3 regions of the Nesterenkonia flava genome follow, and region 1 is predicted to be linked to each of the others. Evidence: predicted binding sites of a transcription regulator. Region 1 holds the regulator's gene; each other region holds the start of a gene.

Region 1 (7,651 bases):
CGCCTCCGTCAAGCGCCACATGGGCACTGACTGGACCGCTGAGGTGGACGGCAAGAAGTACACCCCGCAGGAGATCTCCGCCCGCATCCTGATGAAGCTCAAGCACGACGCCGAGTCCTACCTGGGCGAGGACGTCACCGAAGCTGTCATCACCGTGCCCGCCTACTTCAACGATGCTGAGCGCCAGGCCACCAAGGAGGCCGGCGAGATCGCAGGCCTGAAGGTCTCCCGCATCGTCAACGAGCCCACCGCCGCCGCCCTGGCCTACGGCCTGGAGAAGGGCAAGGAAGACGAGCTCATCCTCGTCTTCGACCTCGGTGGCGGAACCTTCGACGTCTCCCTGCTGGAGGTCGGTAAGGACGAGGACGACTTCTCCACCATTCAGGTCCGCGCCACCGCCGGCGACAACCGCCTCGGCGGCGACGACTGGGACCAGCGCATCATCGACTGGCTCGTAGACCAGGTGAAGCAGAAGGAGGGCGTGGATCTGTCCAAGGACAAGATCGCCGTCCCGCGCCTGAAGGAGGAGGCCGAGCGTGCCAAGAAGGAGCTCTCCTCCGCCACTTCCGCCACCATCAACATCCCCTACGCCACCCAGAACGACGGCGTCCCGGTGCACGTCAACGAGACCCTGTCCCGCGCCAAGTTCGAGGACATGACCTCTGACCTGCTGGAGCGCACCAAGAAGCCGTTCAACGACGTCATCGCCGAGGCCGGAGTGAAGATCTCCGACATCGATCACGTCATCCTCGTGGGCGGCTCCACCCGTATGCCCGCCGTGGCCGAGCTGGTCAAGCAGCTCTCCGGCAAGGAGGCCAACAAGTCCGTGAACCCGGACGAGGTTGTCGCCGTCGGTGCTGCTCTGCAGGCTGGCGTGCTCGCCGGTGAGCGCAAGGACGTGCTGCTGATCGACGTCACCCCGCTGTCCCTGGGCATCGAGACCAAGGGTGGTGTGATGACCAAGCTGATCGAGCGCAACACGGCGATCCCGACCAAGCGCTCCGAGGTGTTCTCCACCGCTGAGGACAACCAGCCCTCGGTGGCGATTCAGGTCTTCCAGGGTGAGCGCGAGTTCACCCGCGACAACAAGGCCCTGGGCACCTTTGAGCTGACCGGCATTGCGCCGGCTCCCCGCGGGGTGCCGCAGATCGAGGTCACCTTCGACATCGACGCCAACGGCATTGTCCACGTCTCCGCCAAGGACAAGGCCACCGGCGCCGAGCAGTCCATGACCATCACCGGTGGCACCTCCCTGGACAAGGAGGAGATCGATCGCATGGTGGCCGATGCTGAGAAGCACGCCGAAGAGGACAAGAAGCGCCGTGAGGCCGCTGAGAAGCGCAACGCTGCCGAGGCTTCGGCCTACTCCGTGGACAAGCTCCTGAAGGAGAACGCCGAGAAGCTGCCGGAGGAGGTCAAGGCCGAGGTCCAGGCCGACGTCGACGCTCTGAAGAAGGCGCTGGAGGGCACTGACAACGACGACGAGGTCAACGCCGCGTTCGAGAAGCTGCAGGCCTCCCAGGTCAAGATCGGAGAAGCCCTCTATGCTCAGGGCGGCGCCGACGCAGCCGGCGAGGGTGCCCGCTCCGGCGACGCTCCGGCCGAGGACGAGGACATCGTCGACGCCGAAGTGGTGGACGAGGACGACGCCGACAAGAAGTAAGACTTCTCCACGACCAGTAAGGGAGGCCCTCAGCTCATGGCAGAAGACAAGGTCAACCCCGAGAAATCTCCCGAGGAAGGGATCCCCGATCCCACCCCCGCGGAGGATAGGAAGGCCGCCGGAGAGGCCACCGCCGAGGATCGCGAAGCAGCCGGCACTGATCCGGCTGCGGATCCCCTCGCGGAGGCCGAGCGCATCCTCGCTGATGTGCCGGAGGAATCCATCGAAATCCAGCAGGCCCACGAGGCTCCTGCCTCGGAGGAGGGCGATCTGCACGAGCCGCTCCCCGGCGAGGACCCGGAGCTGACGGAGGAGCCTGAGCTGCACGAGGTGCCGCTCGAGGACGCCGCCGGAGGTTTCGAGACCGAGCCGCAGGACCGCATCGACGCCGCCGACGAACTCCTCCGGGAGAAGGGCGCGGCGGCTGAGGACGCAGCGGAGGAAACTCCTGAAGGCGCGGACCGAGAGGCCGAGCTGGAGGCCGACCTGCGTCGGCTGCAGGCGGAGTACGTCAACTACCGCCGCCGCGTCGAGCGGGATCGTGCGGTGGAGAAGGACCGGGTGAAGGGTCAGCTCATCTCCGAGCTGATGCCGGTACTCGATGACATCGCTGCCGCACGGCAGGCGGGCGACCTTCAGGACGGCCCCTTCGCCCACATCGCCTCGCGGCTGGAGTCGGTGCTCACCGCTCAGGGGCTGGAGACGGTCGGCGCGGTGGGTCAGCCGTTCGACCCGAACGAGCACGAGGCGATCATGCAGCAGCCGCACGAGGAGATTGAGGCGGATCACGTCGCCGTCGTCGTGCGCTCCGGGTACCGCTTTGGTGACCGGCTGCTGCGTGCGGCCCAGGTGATCGTCTCCAGCGGCAGCTGATCATCACCTCGCGTCTGTAGCTGCGGTCCGGCCCGGTCGGGTCCCGGGTCGCAGCTACAGACGAGGGTCGAGCGTGGTGGGGTTTCCCCGCCCGCGGGACTAGCACTTTAGGCGTGATGGTCCGCGGCAGCGGACCGGGAGCCGCGAGGTCAGGGACCCGTGCGACTGCGTAGCAGGTGTGCGGGCCACCTCGTGGAGAGCGTGGCGGGGTCTCCCCGCCCGCGGGACTAGCACTTTAGGCGTGATGGTCCGCGGCAGCGGACCGAGAGCGTGGCGGGGTCTCCCCGCCCGCGGAACTAGCGACTGACACGGAAAGGAGGGAGGCGTCCGGCCTCATCCACTATGGCTTCACAGGACTGGATCGACAAGGACTTCTATCAGGTGCTGGGCGTCTCCAAGGACGCCAACGCGGAGGAGATCAAGAAGGCCTACCGCAAGCTCGCCCGGCAGTACCACCCGGATAAGAACCCCGGCGACGAGGCCGCGGAGCAGAAGTTCAAGGACATTTCCGAGGCGCATTCGGTGCTCTCGGACCCGGAGCAGCGCGAGCAGTACGACGCGATCCGGGCCATGGGCTCCGGCGCCCGATTCTCCGCTGGCGGCCCCGGATCAGGCGGGGGTTTCGAGGATCTCTTCGGAGGACTGTTCAACCGCGGGGCCCCGGGCACCGCTGGCGGACGCTTCGGCGGCGGCGGCCCGGACTTCTCTGACGTTTTTGGGGGCATGGGCGACCGGTTCGGCTCGCGCTTCGGCGGCCCGCCGGCCAAGGGCGCGGACCGTACCGCCAAGACCACCATCTCGTTCCGCGGGGCGGTGCGCGGCACCACGGTGAAGCTGCGCGAGGCCAACGGCAGCGTGATTGATGTGCGCATTCCCGCCGGCGTGAAGGACGGGCAGAAGGTCAGGGTCAAGGGCAAGGGCCAGCAGGGACCCGGCGGCCCGGGCGATCTGCTGGTGGAAGTTGCCGTCACCCCGCACTCCTTCTACGAGCGCGAGGGCGACAACATCCGGATTCACCTGCCGGTCAGCTTTGACGAGGCGGTGCTGGGCGCCACCGTGGAGGTTCCGACCATCCACGGAGAGAAGGTGCGCATCAAGGTTCCCGCAGGCACCAGCTCCGGGCGGACTCTGCGCCTGAAGGGGCACGGGATCCGGCGCAAGAGCGCCCAGGGTGACATGCTCGTCGTCGTCGACGTCGTGGTGCCCAAGGATCTGACCGAGGAGGCTCTGGAGGCCGTGCGCGCTTACGCTGCGGCTACCCAGGACATCGACCCCCGGGAAGGTCTGGAGACCAAAGCAGCGTTATAACGGGCACAGCTCCATGAGGCTGCCAGGAGGTGAACCACTGTGAATTACATCAGTTACCGAGTTCGAGGATGGTGATGACCCGCGCATGCTGGCCGCTGAGAACCGCCACGCCCCGCTGTTCGTCATCTCCGTGGCCGCTGAGCTGGCGGACATGCACCCCCAGACGCTGCGTCAGTACGACCGTATGGGTCTGGTGACCCCCCGCCGGCAGGGCGGGCGGCACCGACGTTACTCGCCCTATGACGTCGAGCAACTGCGCCAGATTCGGCAGCTTTCGCAGGAGGGCGTGTCGCTGGAGGGGATCCGGCGCATCATCGAGCTGCAGAACCGTGTGGAGCAGCTCGAAGCCACCGTCGACCAGGTGCGCGGTGAGCTGCGTGAGGCGCAGCGCCACTCGGGGCAGCCCCGCGTCTTCGCGGTGGGTCCCCACGGCGACGTCGTCACTCTGGCGCGCGGACAGCGGCCGCAGCCTGCCGCGCGCGACCTCGTCATCTGGCGCGGCTGAGAACGGTGCGTCTCGCCGGGGCTGCCCCAGAAAGCTGGGAATTCGCCCCGATGGGACTGTGCAACGGCTGAGTAACACTGCGTTTTCGGCGCGCCTCATGTCCGAACCCCGGCCCATACTGGTGTGGTGCCTGTCTCAACTCGCCGTCGTCGTGCCCTGCTCTTCAGTGCTCCCGCCGCGCTGTCCGTGCTCCTGCTGACCTCCTGCGGAGGGGAGGAGGAGCGTGCCTCCGCCGAGGATGCCGCAGAGGCACTCGCCCAGGCTCTGATCACCGGAGACTTCAGCGAGGTCCGTTTCAGCACCAGCAGCGCGGAGATCCTTGGGGCTGCCGCCGAGAATCTCCACGAACCCTTTGCGGAACTGGGGGAGGAAGGCATCAGCCCCGAGGTCACCGTGGCCGAGCTGGTGGTCAACGAGCCCGCTGAGGATTCCGTGCGTCCCCCCACCGCGGAGGTCACCTTCGACCACGTCTGGGACCTGGAGGAGCTGGGTCTGGAGGAGGACTGGAGCTACCAGACCGCAGCAGACTTCACCTACTACGAGGAGAGCGACCTCTGGCTGCTTGACGGCGAGACCTCGGTGATCCTGCCTGATTACGCCGGCCACGAGAACATCGGCCTCATCACCACCTCCGCCGACCGCGGGCGCATCATGGACGGCAACGGCCGGGCCATGGTCTACAACCGCGATGTGGTGCGCATCGGACTGGACAAAACTCAGCTGGAGGGCGAGGAAGCCCAGCGAGCCGCGGCGCGCCAGCTGGCCGAAGCCGTGGACATCGACCCTGACACCTACGAGGAGAAGGTCCTTGCCTACGGCGAGGAGGCATGGGTGGATGCGATCACCGTCCGGGCGCACTCCACCGCCATCACGGTCGACGACGTCGAGGACCTTCCCGGGGTCCACTTGCAGTACGACCAGATGCCCCTGGCGGAGCGGGCCGACTTTGCCCCGCGGCTTCTGGGCCGCGTGGACCCCGTCACCGCGGAGCACCTGGAAGCGGACCCGGGCCTGAGCGTGGGTGACCTGGTGGGGACCTCGGGCATTCAGGCCGTGCACGAGCAGACCCTCCGCGGCACTCCCGGAGTGCGGATCCATATGGACGGTGAGCCGCTCTTCGAGACTGAGCCGGAGACGGGCCAGGACATTCACACGGCGCTGAACCCTCGTCTGCAGGATCTGGCGCAGTCCATCGTGGACGAGCAGGAGGTCACTGCCGGCATCGTGGCCATTCGCCCCTCCGACGGCGGAATCCTCGCCGCCGCCAGCCACACCACCGAGTCCGAGTACGTGGATGCCTCCATTAGCACCACCTACGCCCCGGGATCGACCTTCAAGATGGTCTCTGCGCTGGCGATGCTGCGGGATGGACTGACGCCCAGCTCTCAGGTCTCCTGTCCCCACAGCACCACGGTGCACGGCCAGATCTTCCGCAATGTGCCCGGCTATCCGGGGGAGTTCATCGGCACCCATTCCTTCGCCGAACTGATGGCCGTCTCCTGCAACACCCTCTTCGCCGATGCCCACGACGACGTCACCTCCGGTGAGCTCTACCAAGCAGCGTTGGATCTGGGTCTCAACGAGGAGATCGGCATCGGCCTGCACGCCCGCAAGGGATCTGTTCCCCAGGAGGCAGAGCTGAACCTGCACGCGGCCAACCTCTTCGGCCAGGGTGTGGTGGAGACCTCCGTGCTCGGCATGGCCACTGTCGCCGCCTCGATCGCCGCGGGGGAGACGGTCCATCCTCGTCTGGTGACGCTGGAGGAGGAGCCCGAATGGGCGGGTGAGGGTGATCTCACGACTGAAGAGGCCGAACAGCTCATGGAGCTCATGGAGGGAACCGTGGACTTCGGCACCCTCCAGCACATGGACCACGTTCCCGGCGAGCACGTCTACGCCAAGACCGGGACCGCTGAGGCTGGCGATGGTGATGACACCTACGCGCACACCTGGGTGATCGCCGTCCAGGGTGATCTGGCGGTCGCCATCTTCCTGGAAGAGGGAGAGTTCGGCGGCTCCACCAACGGTCCCCTGCTGCACCAGTTCCTCACCGGCGCGCAGGATATCCTGAACTGATGCCCGAGCAGACTCCCGAGAGCACACCGCTGATGCGCAAGCCGCTGTCCTTTGTCCGACGCAGCAATAAGCTCAAGCCCAGCTACCAGCGAGCCTGGGACGCGGCCCTGGGCCGTGAGCTGCTTGATGTGCCCCATGGGGAGCGCGACACCTCCGTGGCGGAGGGCTTCACCATCGACTGGCGTGCTGAGTACGGGCGCACTGCTCCCATGATCGTGGAGATCGGCTCCGGGTCGGGTGAGGCGGTGGCCCATGCTGCTGCCCAGAACCCGGACACGGACTTTCTTGCCATCGAGGTCTACCGTCCCGGTGCTGCTCAGCTGGCCGCCCGCCTCCGGCGTGAAGGGCTGAGTAACGTCCGTGTGGCCTGCCTGGACGCGGTGGAGGTCCTCGACAAGCTCATCCCCGCTGGTCACCTGGCCGAGCTGTGGCTCTTCTTCCCGGACCCCTGGCACAAGACCAAGCACAAGAAGCGACGCCTGGTGCAGCCGCCGTTTGTGAGCAAGGTGGCTCGCGTGCTGCAGGAGGGCGGGCGCTGGCGCCTGGCCACCGACTGGTCCGACTATGCGGTACAGATGCGAGAAGTCATCAGTGCCAGCGACGCATTCACCAATCCCCATGCCGGGGAGCGTGCGGGGGAGGAGTCCGCGCTGACCGAGGTTCGGCTGGGGGATCTCGATGCGCGCAGCCTCGGCAAGGAGCCCCACCCTCTTCCCCTCGAGGAGGCGCTGGACACCGCGGGCGGCTGGGCTCCTCGGTTCGAGGGGCGCACTCAGACGGACTTCGAGGCCAAGGCGCTGGCGGTGGGTCGGCGGATTTTCGACCTGACCTTCCAGCGCACCCATTCCACGTCGTGAGATCTCCGATATATCCGGTTTACACGACTGACAACGGGGAGTAACGCCGCGCTCATACGCTGAGGAGCGTCTGCACACCAGGCAGACGCACATGCTTCAGGGAGGTGAGTATGGCGCAGCCGGCGCGGGACGTGCAGGCCGATGATCACTATCTGCGCGTTCAGCTCCCCGAGGGGGACGTGGAGATCGTCGGCAACGTGCTTCTTCTGCCAGGCACGGATGAGCCTATCCGCCTGGCACCGGGCCCCCTAGCCGTGATGCGGGTGCTCGTCAAAGCTCAGGGGGCAGTCATTTCTCGGGAGCATCTGCTGCAGGTTCTGCCGCACTGCGGCTCTGAGCACGCCCTGGAGATGTGGGTTTCCCGGCTGC
Region 2 (7,651 bases), on a different contig from region 1:
GTTGTGCTTGGTGTCCTCATCCAGGGTCTGGTCCACCAGGTACTGGGAGCCCAGGTTGGAGGTGAGGATGAGCACCACGTTCCGGAAGTCCACGGTGCGACCCTGGCCATCGGTCAGGCGGCCGTCATCGAGGACCTGCAGGAGGATGTCGAAGACTTCCGAGTGGGCCTTCTCCACCTCGTCCAGCAGCACCACCGAGTAGGGCCGGCGTCGCACGGCTTCGGTCAGCTGGCCACCCTCCTCGAAGCCGACGTAGCCCGGAGGGGCTCCGACGAGCCGGGCCACGGAGTGCTTCTCCGAGTACTCGGACATGTCGATGCGCACCATGGAGCGCTCGTCGTCAAAGAGGAACTCTGCCAGGGCCTTGGCCAGCTCGGTCTTGCCCACACCGGTGGGTCCCAGGAAGAGGAAGCTGCCGGTAGGCCGGTTGGGGTCGGCCACACCGGTGCGCGCCCGGCGCACGGCGTCGGCCACCGCGCTGACTGCCTTCTGCTGACCGATCAGGCGTGAGCCGATGAGCTCCTCCATCTGCAGCAGCTTCTGGGTCTCACCCTGCATGAGCCGGCCGGTGGGGATTCCGGTCCAGGCGGAGATGACTTCAGCGATGGAGTCGGCGTCGACCTTCTCAGGCACCATGCGGTCTGCCGTCTCCACGGAGCGTTCTGCCTCCTCGGCTGCAGCGAGCTGCTTCTCCAGCTCGGGCAGTTCTCCGTAGAGCAGGCGGCCCACTTCAGCGAAGTCGCCCTCGCGCTGGGCACGTTCGGCCTGCGACTTCAGCTCGTCGCGTTGGGCGCGGAGCTCGCCGGCCTTCACGTGGGCGGACCGTTCGTCCTCCCAGCGGGTCTCGAGTTCGCGCAGCTCCTCGCTCTTGTTCTCCAGCTCCTCCTGCAAGGTCGCGAGGCGCTCGCGGGAGGCGGGATCCTCCTCCTTGGCGAGCCATTGCTTCTCGACCTCCAGGCGCTGGACCACGCGCCGCAGTTCGTCGATCTCCACGGGATCCGAGTCGATCTCCATCTTCAGCCGGGAGGCTGCTTCGTCCACGAGGTCGATCGCCTTGTCCGGGAGCTGACGTCCGGTGATGTAACGGTCGGAGAGGGTGGCGGCGGCGACCAGGGCAGCATCGGAGATCTCGACGCCGTGGTGGGCCTCATACTTCTCCTTGATGCCGCGGAGGATCGCGATGGTGTCCTCCACTGAGGGCTCGCCGACGTAGACCTGCTGGAAGCGGCGCTCCAGTGCGGCGTCGGTTTCGATGTTCTCTCGGTACTCGTCCAGGGTCGTGGCGCCAATCAGGCGCAGCTCGCCGCGGGCAAGCATGGGCTTGAGCATGTTGCCGGCATCCATGGAGCCCTCTGAGGAGCCTCCTGCGCCCACCATGGTGTGGATCTCGTCGATGAAGCTGATGATCTGGCCCTCTGCGGCCTTGATCTCGTCCAGCACCGCCTTGAGGCGCTCTTCGAATTCGCCGCGGTACTTGGACCCGGCCACCATCGCGCCCAGATCCAGGCTGATGAGGGTCTTGCCCTTGAGCGCCTCGGGAACGTCTCCCTTTTCGATGCGCTGGGCGAGACCTTCGACGACGGCGGTCTTACCGACGCCGGGCTCACCGATGAGCACGGGGTTGTTCTTGGTCCGTCGGGAGAGCACCTGGATGACGCGTCGGATTTCGGCGTCCCGCCCGATCACCGGGTCCAGCTTGCCCTCGCGTGCGAGCTCGGTGAGATCGGTGCCGAACTTGGCCAAGGCGTCCATGGTGGCTTCGGGGTTCTGGGTGTCCACAGGCTTACCTCCTCGCAGTTCGGCGGCGGCTTGGGTCAGCGCAGAGGCCTGGGCACCGGCCTCGGTCAGAACGCGCGCGGCTTCCCCGCCCGCCGAAGCGATGCCGATGAGCAGGTGCTCGGCGGAGGCGTAGGCGCCACCCTCGGCGGAACTGGCGTTCTGAGCGGCGTCAAGGACGGCCCCGAGCTCTGCAGAGCCCTGGGGAGCGGTGGGGCTGCCCAGCTTGGGCAGCCTGCTGATGAGGTCGGAGGCGCCGCGGCTGACGACGTCGGGGTCCACACCAAGGTGCTTGAGCACGTTGACGGCCATGGACTCGCGGCGGTCCATCAGGGCCTTCAGGAGGTGGGCAGGGGTCACCTGCGGGTTGCGCACCTGCTGGGCGTAGGAAACCGCGGCCTGCAGAACCTCCTGCGAGACGGTGGTGAGTTTGTTGAGATCCATGGGCTCACGGCCCCCTTTCGTGATCGCGGAAACTTGAGTCACCTGTACTCAACTTTACCGCGATAAACGTTATTCCCGGCTCACTCTCCGAGCGCCCTTGATGCCAGTGTAGGTTCCAGCTAAGTTGTCAGTAATCCCAGGTACCTGTCAGTGGCGTGTCAGTGGTCTCATCTTTCTGTCAGTAGACCAGACTGTGTCCATGGGCACGCGCGCAGTAGACCAGACTGTGTCCATGGGCACGCGCGAGGTTTCCTTGCGATATTGCACCGTCGCCGGTGACGAAGTCCGGACGACGTGGGAGCAAGCACGTGCTGATTTGATCGTTGAAGGACTCCCTGTTCGAGTACCACCGACCTACAGAGGTCAGCGAAACTACCCAGGATTATTCTGGGCATCGACGATGCCGTAGGACATTAGTATATGAAAGCCTGCTTGAGTTAGAGCGACTATGGTTAGCAGACTTCGATCCGACGGTCGCACAGATAGCCACTCAGTCGTTCCAAATCACCGGACGTGACACTGCCGGTCCCCACAGGCACGTCCCGGACATACTCCTAGTCCATCGGGATCAACAGGTCACCCTCGTCGATGTAGAACCTCAAGCTGGGGGCTGATGCAGGAACTGGTGACAGGTTCGGTTTCCTGTTCAGGCCGCTAGTGTCAGCGCCTGCGTGAGCAGTTTCTCCTCATAGGCGATCGGGGTCAACTTCCCCAGCCCTTTCTGCTTCCTCCTTCGGTGATACCTCCGCTCAATCCACCGCACGATCCTCAGCCGCAGCTCTTCTCGGGTGGCCCAGGGCTTCGCGTCGAGGACGTTGTTCTGCAGCAGCGAGTAGAAGGACTCCATGGCCGCGTTATCCCCGGCCGCGCCGACTCTGCCCTTGGATCCGACCAGGCTGTGGTGCTCCAGCGCGCGGAGGAATTTCTTTGCTCGAAATTGAGATCCGCGGTCGCTGTGGACGATGCATCCGGCCACCTCAGCACCGGTCCGGCGGCGGTTGGTGATCGCGTTATTGAGCGCACGTACAGCCAATGACGCCTTCATCCGGGTATCGATGGAGTAGCCGATGATCCGCCGGGAGCAGGCGTCCTTGATCGCGCACAGATACAGCTTGCCCTCACCGGTGTGGTGTTCGGTGGTATCGGTGAGCCAGACCTCGTTGACTTTCTTCACGGTGCTGAACTGCCGCTGCACCAGGTCATCGTGGACAGGCGGACCGGGGCGGGTGCCTTTGCCCTTCTTACGCTTGCTGATCACAGAGAACACCCCCTGGGAGCGGCAGAGCCGCCACGCGGTCCGATGCGCCATCGGGTAGCCGGCCTCTTCTGCTTCATCGGGGAGGTATCGGTACCCGAACTCAGAGTCATCGCGGTGGGCATCGATCAGCGCGTTGAGCCGGTGAGCCTCTTCCCACTCTGCGTCAGTGATGGGGTTGGCCAGCCACTGGTAGTAGGGCTGGCGGGCGATCTCAAGCACCCGGGACGTCACCGCCACAGGGATTGTCGAGGCGGCCAGATCGCATACGAGCGGGTACTTCATTGTGACCGGATCTGAGCCTGCCCGAAGTAGGCAGCGGCCCCTCGCATGACCTCTAGCTCTTGCTCGAGGACTTTGATCCTGCGGTTCGCTGCCCGCAGCTGCGCTTTCTCATCACTGGTGGCACCGGGCTTGGGCTCAGTGGTGTTGCCGGCGTCGAGGTCGGCTTGGCGCAGCCACTTGTTCAAAGTGCCGACATGGATCCCGAAGTCCGAGGCGATCTGAGATCTTGCCTTCTCTGGTGGGATGTTCGGTGATGTCTGTGACCCAGAGTTCGTTGAGTCCGAGGCGATGGAACTTGCGGTTGACCAGGTCATCGGCCGTGGCCACGCCCTTGAGGCGCTTGACCCGTGTCGGTCCTGGTAAGCCTCCCAGCCCTGCGCGACTCATCAACATCCACACGAGCCGGCTGGAGCAGGTGATCCCCATTCCGAGCGTGAGTTCGGCGTGGATCCTTCGGTATCCGTAGGTGCCCCTGGAGGCGATGTGGACCTCGCCGATGAGGCCGGTCAGCCAGCGTCGGCGCAGTTCCGTGGCGCTGGTCGGGCGCCGCTTGTAGCGGTAATAGCCCTGTCGGGAGACTCCGAGTAGGCGACAGCAGGTGTTCACGGGTTCCCCGGCGTCGACGAGACGATCGATCACCGGGTGCGCCCTTTTGGGTCGATCGGCCCCTCCTCGAGCCAGGCGGATGCTCGTCGGAGGATCGAGAGCTCCTGCTCGAGCTGCCGCACCTTCGCGCGGGCTGCGCGCAGCTCCGCTGATTCCTGGGTTGTGTGGCCCGGGCGGAGACCGTGATCGATATCGTCCTGGCGGAGCCAGGAGTGCAGTGTGACCTCGTGGATGCCGAGGTCGGTCGCGGTCTGTTTGACCGGTCGGCCCTCGCGCACAAGTGAGATGGCGCGGGCCCTGAACTCTGGAGGATACGGGCGTGGCATGGTGATCAGCCTTCCATGAAGGCCATCAGCTAGCGAGGGATAGTGGAAACCAAACCGTAGGGCAGGTCAAGTTGTCACCTATCCCTGCATCAGCCCCCTGTGTCCGAGAACGGCGAGTTCGCCCACAACAGGGCGATCACTGTGACGGCAACAAGAAGCACCGCCGAACCCGATTCCGTGCGAAGACGCTGGCTGAGACTTCGCGGTCCTGATGATGAGATCGGCATGGTGCCATATTATGCCGATCTCGCCGATGTCTCCGCTAACATTGACATTTGAGTACGTCACCCACACCCCGACGCTGACTCCCCACTCCCAGCGGAGCCACGTCATCGCGCTCTTTGATCGCCAGTCTCCCCGACTGGCCTACAGTCCTCCGGCACCAACCTGTCGTCCGCAGGTGCACACTGTGAGAACACTCCCACCGTGATGAGCGGATTCATACCGAGGCCACATCTTCTACTGGCGAGCTCGGGCTGTCGAGGAGAACAGATTCAAGCCGAGCTTATGGGAAAGGTGCCGAGTCGCGTGAATCCCGCGCACGCTGTTCCCTGCCGGATCAAGAGGTGGAGAAAAGGTCGCAAGACTGCCCTTGCCCGGGGCGATGGTGACAATGCCGCCGGCCACTCCGCTCTTACCCGGCATCCCGATCTCGAAGAGCCAATCGCCACTGGCTTCGTACATGCCGGTGCTCGCCATGACCGAGAGCACGTCCCGGCTGACATCAGCACCCACCACCTGTGTCCCGGTAATCGGATGGACACCACCGTTTGCCAGCGTCGCTCCCATGATCGCCAGATCTTCCGTAGTAACACGCAGCGAGCACTGCCGAGTGTAAAGCTCGGTCACGCGAGCCGGATCAACGGTGATATGACCATAGCTCTGCAGCAACCGAGCGATGCTCAGGTTGCGCATATTCGTCTCCATCTCGGAGGCGTAGACCCCTTCGTCGAGCTCCAGATCACGGCCGGCGAAAGCTGAAAGCCCCTGGAGGATGAACTCCCACTTCTCCTCCCAGGTCGACCCGGAAACCAGGGACGTCGTGGCCAGGGCGCCAGCGTTGACCATCGGGTTCATCGTGTGACCCTCATTCAACTCGATAGCCATCACCGAGTTAAACGGCAGCCCCGTGTTGTTGACACCGATTCGCTCACGCACCTCCTCGTGGCCCACGGCGTCACAGACCAGCGCATAAACGAAGGCTTTAGCGATCGACTGGATCGAGAACTCTTGCTGCGAATCACCACTACTGAACCTGCTCCCCGTCGCCGAGGCCAGCGTCAAACCGAACCACCCAGGATCCGCCTCAGCCAGCTTCGGAATGTAACTCGCAACAGTCCCCTCCGACAGGTCCACGTGCATCTCATACGTCTTCTGCATCATGTTCTCAACGACCGCTGCCTCAGGAAGGTCTCCCGTGGAGACCACGTCAGTTTCCAAGTGACCTTGATCGCGCGCGTACGGGAACAAGACCGGATTCTTCGGATGATTCGACATGGCTCAAGCGTACTGAGATCACAGCCGCGTCACACGATGCACGACAGCATTGCCGCGCCAATTCCGCCGTCTCCGACCGCGAACATCACACATAGAGGAACTGCCGCTGCAGCATATGAAGCCCTACTCGGATCGCCCAGAACGCCTCTAATAAGTGACGTCTTACGCCTGCCCGAGAGTTTGGTTATCCTCGATGGGCCCGAAAAGCCTACCGACTCTGTGAACTTGGTGGATTACCGCTAGACGGGCGACGTGGGATTCTCTCACCAAGCCGAGTCGTAGCATCCGTAAGCATTTTCCCTAACTGCTCGTGGTGTGACCCCTAATTTTAGGTCCACCGGTTGGACTGGCACCCGCGTCGCGGAATCACCCTCACCGACTGTTCGAGCCCCTGAGGATTACGACAAGTTAGTGAGACAGACTGCGCCTTAGCGAAATGTCACTCCCCAGGTCAGCGGCTGACCCGTATGACAAGTTCCGCGAGATCCTACAGTTTTCGCTACCAATCGGCACCGAGACCGCATACCGCCGGAAAGCGTCCAGGCCGCGCGAGGCACTCCTCACGGCCGTAGCACGAACGCGCTTATGGCGTGGCCACAGTCAGTGCGGCACAGTCCGCATAACGGCGGCAGAGAGCCTGGGACGCTTCGTTCTGGACTTACTCGCCGTCGTCGTTCAACGCAGTCAGCAGCTCCCCGACTCGATGATGGCGCTCTAACGGATGCCGCAGGGGTAGTTCAGGATGCACTCGATACCGATTGCGGCGGCCATCACGCTCTCTGTCCAGGTACCCCGCATCAATAAGCTCTGCCAGGATCCGCTGTGCCGCTCGCTCGGTAATCCCCACCTTTTCAGCGATCTCCCGGACCAGTAACCCGGGATCACGCGCCACACATATCAGGACGTGAGCGTGATTGGTGAGAAAAGTCCATTCGGGCATACTTCAGTCTAAGACATATACGACATGCAATACACGACACTAAAATCATGTATTATATGACTCTGGTTGGGGTTCCCTGTCATAACCCCGTTGTGTTGGACGCTCCAGGAAGGACCCGCCAGCGTGCTTGATCCCGTCATCCTCTTCTTCGTGCTGGGCATCACTGCTGGGCTATTGCGTTCGGAGCTACGCCTACCGGCCGCAGTCTATGAACTCGTTACGATTGTCCTGCTGCTGGCTATCGGGCTCAAGGGCGGCATCGAGCTGGCCAAACAGCCACTGGGCCAGTTGCTGCCCCAGATGGTGGCAGTGGTGACGATGGGCTTTTTCCTGGCCCTGATCGCTTTTCCGGTCCTCCGCAGGTTGGGCCGTCTGCAGCGTGCGGACGCGGCATCTATCGCCGCACACTACGGGTCGGTCAGCGTGGGCACCTATGCGGTGGCCGTGGCCTATTTGGGCAGTCGCCAGGTGCCGTTTGAAGAGCACATGCCCCTGCTGCTGGTTCTCATGGAGGTGCCTGCG
Region 3 (7,651 bases), on a different contig from region 1:
GGCTATCCGCTCCGGTGTCAACACCGTGCCGGTGGGGCAGGCCGAGGCCGCCCGATCCATCGGGCTGAGCTTCCTGCCGGCTGCGCGCCTGGTCATCTTCCCGCAGGCGCTGCGCGGGGCCATCACCCCCATTGGCAACACGGTCATCTCCCTGACCAAGAACACCACGGTGGCCGCGGCCGCATCAGTCACTGAAATCTCTGCCGTGATGCGCTCCATGATGGAGTTCAACCCGAACCTCATGATCTACATCTTCCTGACCGTGGCGCTGGGCTTCTGCATCATCGTCATCCCGATCGGTCTGCTGACCACCTATCTCTCCAACAAACTGGCGGTGGCACGATGAGCGCACAGACAGTTCTCTTCGACGCGCTGGGTCCCAAAGCCAAGGCACGGATCCGCATCGCCAACATCGTGGCCGTCCTTGTGGTGCTGGCCCTGCTCGCGGTCGTCCTCTGGCGCCTGCACGACCAGGGCCAGCTGGCACCGGAGCGCTGGCTCAACGCCGTCAACGCCACGGCTTGGCAGCACTATCTGCTGCTGGGACTGCAGTTCACCCTGCAGGCGGCGGCAATCTCGGTGGTCACAGCCACCGTCTTCGGTTTGGTCTTCGGGTTCCTGCGCCTGGTGCCGCTGGCACCCGTCCGGTGGCTGGCCGGCATCGTGGTGGAGTTCTTCCGCGCGGTGCCCGTGCTGGTGCTCATGGTCTTCTTCTACATGATGCTCTCCCGCATCGTGGTGCCCCAGACAGGGATGGACCCCAGGGACGCGCCCTACTGGGCAGTGATCATCGGCCTGACCCTCTACAACGGATCGGTGATCGCAGAGCTGGTGCGCTCCGGCGTGCGCGGCCTGCCCAAGGGGCAGCGCGAGGCGGCCTATGCCATCGGTATGACCGAAGGGAAGTCCCTGCGTCTGGTGGAGATTCCCCAGGCCCTGGTGGCGATGATGCCTTCTCTGCTGAGCCAGTTCGTGATCATCCTGAAGGACTCGGCGCTGGGTTACATCATCGGCTTCTCTGAGCTGCTGCGCTACGCCAACCAGCTTGGTGCCGGCTACGGCAACATCCTGCAGGCACTCACGGTGGCCGCGGTGATCTTCATCCTGCTCAACTTCGCGCTGACCTGGCTCGCGCAGAAGCTAGCCTCCCGGCTGAGTTCCCGAACCTCGGGCGAAACCTCGGTGGAGAACCCCGGAGTGGTCCAGGCCGCCGTCGGCAAATAACCTCGCCCGATCTGCGGGTATCCTCAGGCGCTGATCCGCTGGCTGCGGGTCGCGTGCTGGGCAATGAGCTCAGCACGCACCTGCGCGCCCAGCCCGGGCGCAGTGGGCACCTGCACCACTCCAGCCTCGGCGGTCACCTCGGGGTCGACGATGTCCTCGGCGTAGTACTTGGCACTGGCCGAGACATCCGAGGGCAGGGTGAACCCGGGCAGCGAGGAGATCGCCACATTCGCCAACCGTCCGATGCCGAACTCATGCATACCGCCGCACCACACGGGCCAGCCGGCCTCCTGCGCCAGAGCATGAGCCTCACGGGCAGCGGTCAGGCCTCCCATGCGTGACACCTTGATGTTCAGCACCCCGCCGGCCTGCAGCGCGATCGCCGTGCGCAGATCATCCAGGGTCTCGACCGATTCGTCCAGGCACACCGGGGTCTGCAGCTGAGCTTGCAGCCGGGCGGAGTCCAGCAGGTTCCGTGGAGCGAACGGCTGTTCGATCATGGTCAGGCCGTACTCGTCCAGCGTGCGGAAGACATCGAAGGCCGCGACATCCCCTGGGTAGGCACCGTTAGCGTCCACATGGACGTCGAGCTCGGGATAGGCCTGACGAACAGCCCGGACTGGCTCCACATCCCACGGCGTTCCGGCGCCAGAGATCGGTGCGATCTTCAGCTTCACGCGCGGGTATCCAGCGTCGACATGCTTCTGCACCTGCGTCAGGAGTTCATCGATGCTGGGTTCGATGCCCAACGAGACGCCAGCCACCACGGAGTCCCGAGTTCCGCCCAGCGCCCGGCCCAGTGGCACCCCCGACTTCAGGGAATGCAGCGTCCACGCGGCCATGTCGACTCCGGCCTTCGCGAAGAAGTGCCCCCGGACCTTCGAAAAGAGCGCGGAGACTTCATCGGGGTGCTCCCACTGGGCGCCGAGCACGGCCGGCAGCAGGAATTCAGTGGCCACGTGCCACGCCGTCGTCGTGGTCTCTGGTGCATAGTAGGGGCCCGCCGGGGAAGCGATCTCACCCCAGCCCACGGCGCCGTCGTCGTCGATGAGCTCCACCAGAAGGTGCCGCAGCGAGGACTTGCGGTGGGAACTGGTTTCGAAGGAATGAACCAGGGGAAGCTCGACGTCGTGGAGCACGGCCTCAACAATGCGCATGGTGCCTCTTCCTAGGGCTTCTCAAAGGTGTAGACGGCGGAATGGGCGTCGGCCCGGCGGCAGGAGACTGCCTCAAAGCCTTCGTCAAAGAGGGAACGCACGCTCTGGCGGAGCGAGGCGGCCAGATCAGGGTCCGCGGGCTTGGCCGCCGGAACCCCCAGTGCGACGACGTCACCTTCGCGGGAGATCTCTCCCACGGCGACACCCGGGGAAGGAGGGGAGAGCGGTGGGTCCTGAGAGACGGGGTCGGCGAAGCGCCATTCCACCGTGATGCGGTCGGTGCCGGGCAGGCCTTGGGCGTCCGGGGTGAACCAGCGACCCCGGGCACCCAAGACGTCCAGGTTGAAGTGCGCGTTGCGAGCCAGCAGCGGGTCGTAGGTCCAGCGCATGCGCTGCGCGCCGTTGGCGGCGGCCAGTGAGGCCTGGACCTGTTTGAGGGAACGGCCTACTCCCTGCCCCTGCAGCACGGAGCTGACAACGGCCGCCTGGGACCAGTGATAGGTGTGGGGATCATCCGGAGTCGGGTCCACCGCCGTCCATCCGAAGGCGAAGGCCAGCACTGTCCCGGAGACGTCCACGGCCCCGACCACCGAGCCGGAGTTCCCGCTCAGGGAAGCCAGCAGGCGGGGATTCAGGCTCTCGTCCTCACCGGTGTAGCCGAAGACTCCGCGGTAGAGCTGACAGGCCTGCTTGAACTCCCCGTAATTGACCAGCTCGCGGACCACTAGCCCGCTGGAGAGCTCCAGCCGGGCCGCGGGGCGATTCGCAGCAGAGGGCCTCATCATGGGTCTAGGTTACTCAAGGCAGGAGTCACTAGTCTGGAAGAGTGAGTATTCCCACCGATAAACCCACAGCCCTGGTGACCGGCGCCTCCCGCGGCATCGGTCGAGCGATCGCCGAGGACCTCGGCCGAGACCATCACATCATTGTGGCCGGCACCTCGCCCGAGCGTGTTGAAGCCGCGGCGCAGTCCCTGCCCAGTGCGACACCGCTGGTGGTGGATCTGCGTGACATTCCCGCCATCCCCGCCGCGCTGGAGCAGCTGCAGCTGCAGCGCCTAGACGTCTTGGTCCACAACGCCGGGGTCGCGTGGCTGCGCCCGGTCGCCGATGCTCAGCCGAACGAGTGGCAGGAGATGTTCACCGTGAACCTCTTCGCCGTTGCTGAGCTCACGCGGCTGACCCTTCCGCTGCTGCGCGAAGCCCGGGGGCAGGTGATTGCTGTGAACTCGGGCTCAGGATATGTCTCCCGGATCAACTCCGCGATGTACTCAGGGACCAAGTTCGCCCTGCGTGCCTTCACCGACGCCCTTCGGGAGGAGGAGCGCGGACAGGTGCGCGTCACCTCCATTCACCCTGGGCGGGTGGATACGGACATGCAGGTGCAGCTGCAGCAGCAGATGGGCGCCGAGACCTATGACGGCAGCGTCTACGTCAGCCCTGAGTCCATCGCGCGTACCGTCCGCCTCGCTGTGGACATGGACCCGGCCTCCACCGTTGAGGAGCTCTCCATCCGCCCGGTGGCTCAGAAGCGCTGAGGCGGACTGAACCGGCCGCTAGCGGCCCCGGGCCCGGCTCTGAGCTGAGGAACTGTTCGTTCGGTGATGGATTTCTACCTCGTTTTCGGCTCTTTCGAGGGAAACTAGCGGCGGAATCCATCACCGAACGGAAGAGATCTCTAAGGGTCCTGGGCCGGAGGCTCCCAGGCCCGCAGCTGATCCAGCAGGTCCTCAGGGGTGTCCGCAATGACCAGCGCGTCGCGGCGCCAACCGGCGATGAAGCCCTCGGCCACCTGATGGTCGATCATCTTCAGCAGCGGGTTCCAGAATCCTTTGGTGTTGTACAGCGCTACGGGCTTGGCGTAGATCCCCAGGTACTGCCAGGTCCAGACCTCAAAAAGCTCCTCCAGGGTTCCCATGCCTCCGGGGAGGGTGACGAAGGCATCGCCGAGTTCGCCCAGTCGAGCCTTGCGAGTGTGCATATCCGGCACCACCTCCAGATGGGTGAGCCCCTGGTGCGCGACCTCACGCTCAGTCAGGACCTCCGGGATGATGCCGGTGACCTCGCCTCCCGCCTCCAGCGCCGCGTCGGCGACCTGCCCCATCAGGCCCACCTTGCCGCCGCCGTAGACGATGCCGATCCCGGCCTGGGCTACCGCTGCCCCGAAGCGCCGCACCTCACGCTGGTAGGTCAGATCATGCCCGGAGGCTCCGCCGGTGAAGATGCTCAGCTGCGTCAGATTCGTCACGGTCACCATCCTACGAGTGGGGGAAGCTCGCCCGGTCTGGCCCGCCAGATCAGGTACGGCGACGGCGTCCGGCCTCCCGATTTCACACGCGGGGAATCCTCCTGCTAGACTCTTTCAGTCGCATTCCTCCGTAGCTCAATGGCAGAGCACTCGACTGTTAATCGAGCGGTTGTTGGTTCGAGTCCAACCGGGGGAGCTGAAGAAAATGAAGAGGCCTCTGCCGTTCGGCAGGGGCCTCTTCTGTCTTTCGTTAGGATGAGTCACCGTGACTGTTTCCTCCACCGCTTCCGCCGATATTGCCCGCCTGATCATCTCCTGCCCGGACCAGCCCGGCATCGTCGCCGCGGTCACGCAGACCATTGCCGAGCTGGGCGGAAACATCATCAGTCTGGACCAGTACTCCACTGGTGTGGAGGGCGGACGCTTCTTCCAGCGCACGGTCTTCCATCTCCCCGGGCTGGCTGCGGCGAGGCCTCGCGTTGAGCAGGCCATTGAGAAGAAGCTTGCCGACGCGTTCGGCATGGAATGGTCGCTGACCGAGGTGAGCCGTCCCAAGCGAGTCGCGATCTTCGCCTCCAAGACCGATCACTGCCTGCTGGACCTTCTCTGGCGCCACCGTCGAGGCGAGATTCCCATGGACATCACCATGGTGATCTCCAACCATCCCGACCTGGCCGATGATGTGCGCGCTTTCGGCATCCCCTACTTCCACGTGCCGGTGATCAACGGCGATAAGGCAGCGGCAGAGGCCAAGCACCTGGAACTCCTGCAGGGCAACGTCGACCTCGTTGTGCTGGCTCGCTATATGCAGATTCTCTCCAGCGGCTTCCTCGAGCAGGTCGGGGCTCCGGTGATCAACATCCACCACAGCTTCCTGCCAGCCTTCATCGGCGCCGGCCCCTATCAGAAGGCTAAGGACCGGGGTGTGAAGCTCATCGGCGCGACGGCGCACTACGTCACCGAGGATCTGGACGAAGGCCCAATCATCGAGCAGGACGTGATTCGTGTCTCCCACGCCGACGACGTCGCTCAGCTAACGCGCTACGGTGCCGACGTGGAGCGCGGTGTCCTCTCTCGTGCGGTGAAGTGGCACTGCGAGGATCGAGTGCTGCGGCACGGGAACTCCACCATCGTGTTCTGAGCTGCCGCCGCTGATGCGGTACCGGCATGCCGGGTTCTGGCAGCAGAAAGCCCGCCCGTGAGCTTGAGGGCCACGGGCGGGCTAATGCGCCGGACTAGGCGCTGGCTGCCTCGTCCTTTTGCTCGAGGTGCTCGTGTCCGGTGTTCTTCTGCTCGCTGGCGGTCACTTCCGCCTTCTGCGCTCCCGAGGTGATGGAGATGCGGTGAGGCTTCTCCTCGGCGTAGACGCCCGCCACGCGAACGGTGAGGACTCCGGCGTCGTAATCGGCGCTGATGGCGTCCTGGCTCACCGCCTCGGGAAGCGTCACGGTGCGGGAGAATGAGCCGTAGCGCACCTCACGCATACCCTCGGCCTCGCGGCGCATCTTCCGCTCGCCGGAAACGGTGAGGGTCCGCCCGCCGCCGCTGAGCTCAACGGAGACGTCGTTGTCAGGGTCCAGGCCGGGCAGATCGGCGGCGAGCACCAGATCCTCGCCTTCCCGGTGCGCATCGATGGCGGGGACAAAGCCGGCGCGGCGCTGTGCGTCGTCGGCCAACGGGGCACGCACCTGGCGGAGCACGTCGTCAATCAGGGAGAACGGATCCAAGCGGGTCAGGGTGGGGTTGATCATCAGCAATCAGCTCCTTCTTCACTCATTGCTTACAACGGCAACAGCACCCGTGTGCTGTCACCTCCCTCAACGGTCTGGAGGCGTCTTGTATTCCAAACTTGAGCGGACTTCGCTCACTTTTTTTGGGGGCGGCGTCAGCAAATTGAGTCATACAAGTCTTGCGTTGTGGACGCCTTGCTAACTAAGGCGCACCTTCCTGTAGTGTAAGGCTATGCCTGACGCCGTCTCCGCGCCCTCCGGCGCTACGCCAACCTCCGCGCCTCGCAAGCCCCGCGTGCAGCACCTCCTGAAGGTCGTGCGTCGCGAGAGCCTCAGCCCGCACATGGTGCGTCTGGTGCTCGGGGGAGAGGGGTTCAGTGGCCTGGAGTTCAAGGACGCGACGGATCAGTACATCAAGCTTCTCTTCGCAGATCCGGCCTTGGAGCTTGAGCGTCCCTACGATATGGACGCTCTGCGTGAGCGCCTCCCCATGGATCAGATGCCCGTGACCCGCACCTACACGATTCGCCACGTGGACCACGCCCGCGGGGAGATCTGGGTGGACTTCGTGATCCATGGTGAGGAGGGCCTGGCGGGCCCGTGGGCGGCTCGTGCCCAGCCCGGGGATCTCATCAGCTTCTTTGGGCCCGGCGCGGGATACTCGCCCCGCGAGGATGCTCAGTGGCACCTCATCGCCGGAGACGAGGCGGCACTGCCTGCCATTGCCGCTGCCTGTGAATCAATGAGCGACAGCGCACGGGGGCTGGTCCTGCTCGAGGTGCAGGACGCCGCTGAGGAGGTGCCGTTCTCCGCGCCCCCAGGCGTCGAGGTGCGCTGGTTGCACCGAGGTGCCCCGTTCAGCCCTGAGAGCACCCTCCTGGCGACCGCGCTGAGTGAGGTGCAGATTCCCGCAGGCGATGTGCAAGTCTTCATCCACGGTGAGCGGGAGCAGATGAAGGCCGTACGCAGACTCCTCGTGCAGGAGCGGGGGCTGGACCGCAAGGGGATGTCCCTCTCCGCGTACTGGGCCTATGGGCGCAGAGAAGACCAGTTTCAAGCGGAGAAGAGAACCTCCGTGGGCAAGATCGATCCCGAATAGGACTCGTTGCGGGTGGCCTGGTCCTCTCAGCCTCCGGTCACGCCCGCACTCGTGCCCACGATCATGGCGACGACGACCATGCCGACCAGCGCGAGGACCGTGATAGCGGCGCAGATCCCCCCGTACTTGGTATAGCCGTCCAGCCGGTGATCTTTGCGGTCACGCATGGTGCCTGAGAGCAGCAGGAACAGGTC

The links. Region 1 encodes HspR, which represses chaperone genes until heat shock. Its sites were predicted from a motif close to AAGTTGAGTCNNNNNGACTCAACTT; they were not measured.
Region 2: the regulator HspR is predicted to act here: its motif matches at 2,251-2,275, upstream of clpB (ATP-dependent chaperone ClpB).
Region 3: the regulator HspR is predicted to act here: its motif matches at 6,475-6,499, upstream of RH857_RS02915 (Hsp20/alpha crystallin family protein).

The regions. Positions count from the first base shown of each region.
Region 1 covers NZ_JAVKGT010000015.1:26,482-34,132, forward strand. The annotation lists gene dnaK (molecular chaperone DnaK) at 1-1,663, shown strand, start outside; gene RH857_RS07115 (nucleotide exchange factor GrpE) at 1,700-2,536, shown strand; gene RH857_RS07120 (DnaJ C-terminal domain-containing protein) at 2,879-3,844, shown strand; gene RH857_RS07125 (heat shock protein transcriptional repressor HspR) at 3,930-4,349, shown strand; gene RH857_RS07130 (penicillin-binding transpeptidase domain-containing protein) at 4,476-6,425, shown strand; gene trmB (tRNA (guanosine(46)-N7)-methyltransferase TrmB) at 6,425-7,282, shown strand; gene RH857_RS07140 (winged helix-turn-helix domain-containing protein) at 7,393-7,651, shown strand, end outside.
Region 2 covers NZ_JAVKGT010000010.1:58,084-65,734, reverse strand. The annotation lists gene clpB (ATP-dependent chaperone ClpB) at 1-2,220, opposite strand, end outside; one part of gene RH857_RS05425 (IS3 family transposase) at 2,867-3,781, opposite strand; one part of gene RH857_RS05425 (IS3 family transposase) at 3,784-4,050, opposite strand; partial or broken gene RH857_RS05420 (transposase) at 3,983-4,692, opposite strand; gene glsA (glutaminase A) at 5,152-6,189, opposite strand; gene RH857_RS05410 (helix-turn-helix transcriptional regulator) at 6,848-7,129, opposite strand; gene RH857_RS05405 (sodium-dependent bicarbonate transport family permease) at 7,253-7,651, shown strand, end outside.
Region 3 covers NZ_JAVKGT010000005.1:59,536-67,186, forward strand. The annotation lists gene RH857_RS02875 (amino acid ABC transporter permease) at 1-346, shown strand, start outside; gene RH857_RS02880 (amino acid ABC transporter permease) at 343-1,224, shown strand; gene menC (o-succinylbenzoate synthase) at 1,248-2,381, opposite strand; gene RH857_RS02890 (hypothetical protein) at 2,393-3,166, opposite strand; gene RH857_RS02895 (SDR family oxidoreductase) at 3,208-3,918, shown strand; gene RH857_RS02900 (LOG family protein) at 4,059-4,628, opposite strand; tRNA gene RH857_RS02905 (tRNA-Asn) at 4,753-4,824, shown strand; gene purU (formyltetrahydrofolate deformylase) at 4,894-5,769, shown strand; gene RH857_RS02915 (Hsp20/alpha crystallin family protein) at 5,864-6,379, opposite strand; gene RH857_RS02920 (siderophore-interacting protein) at 6,591-7,457, shown strand; gene RH857_RS02925 (TM2 domain-containing protein) at 7,484-7,651, opposite strand, start outside.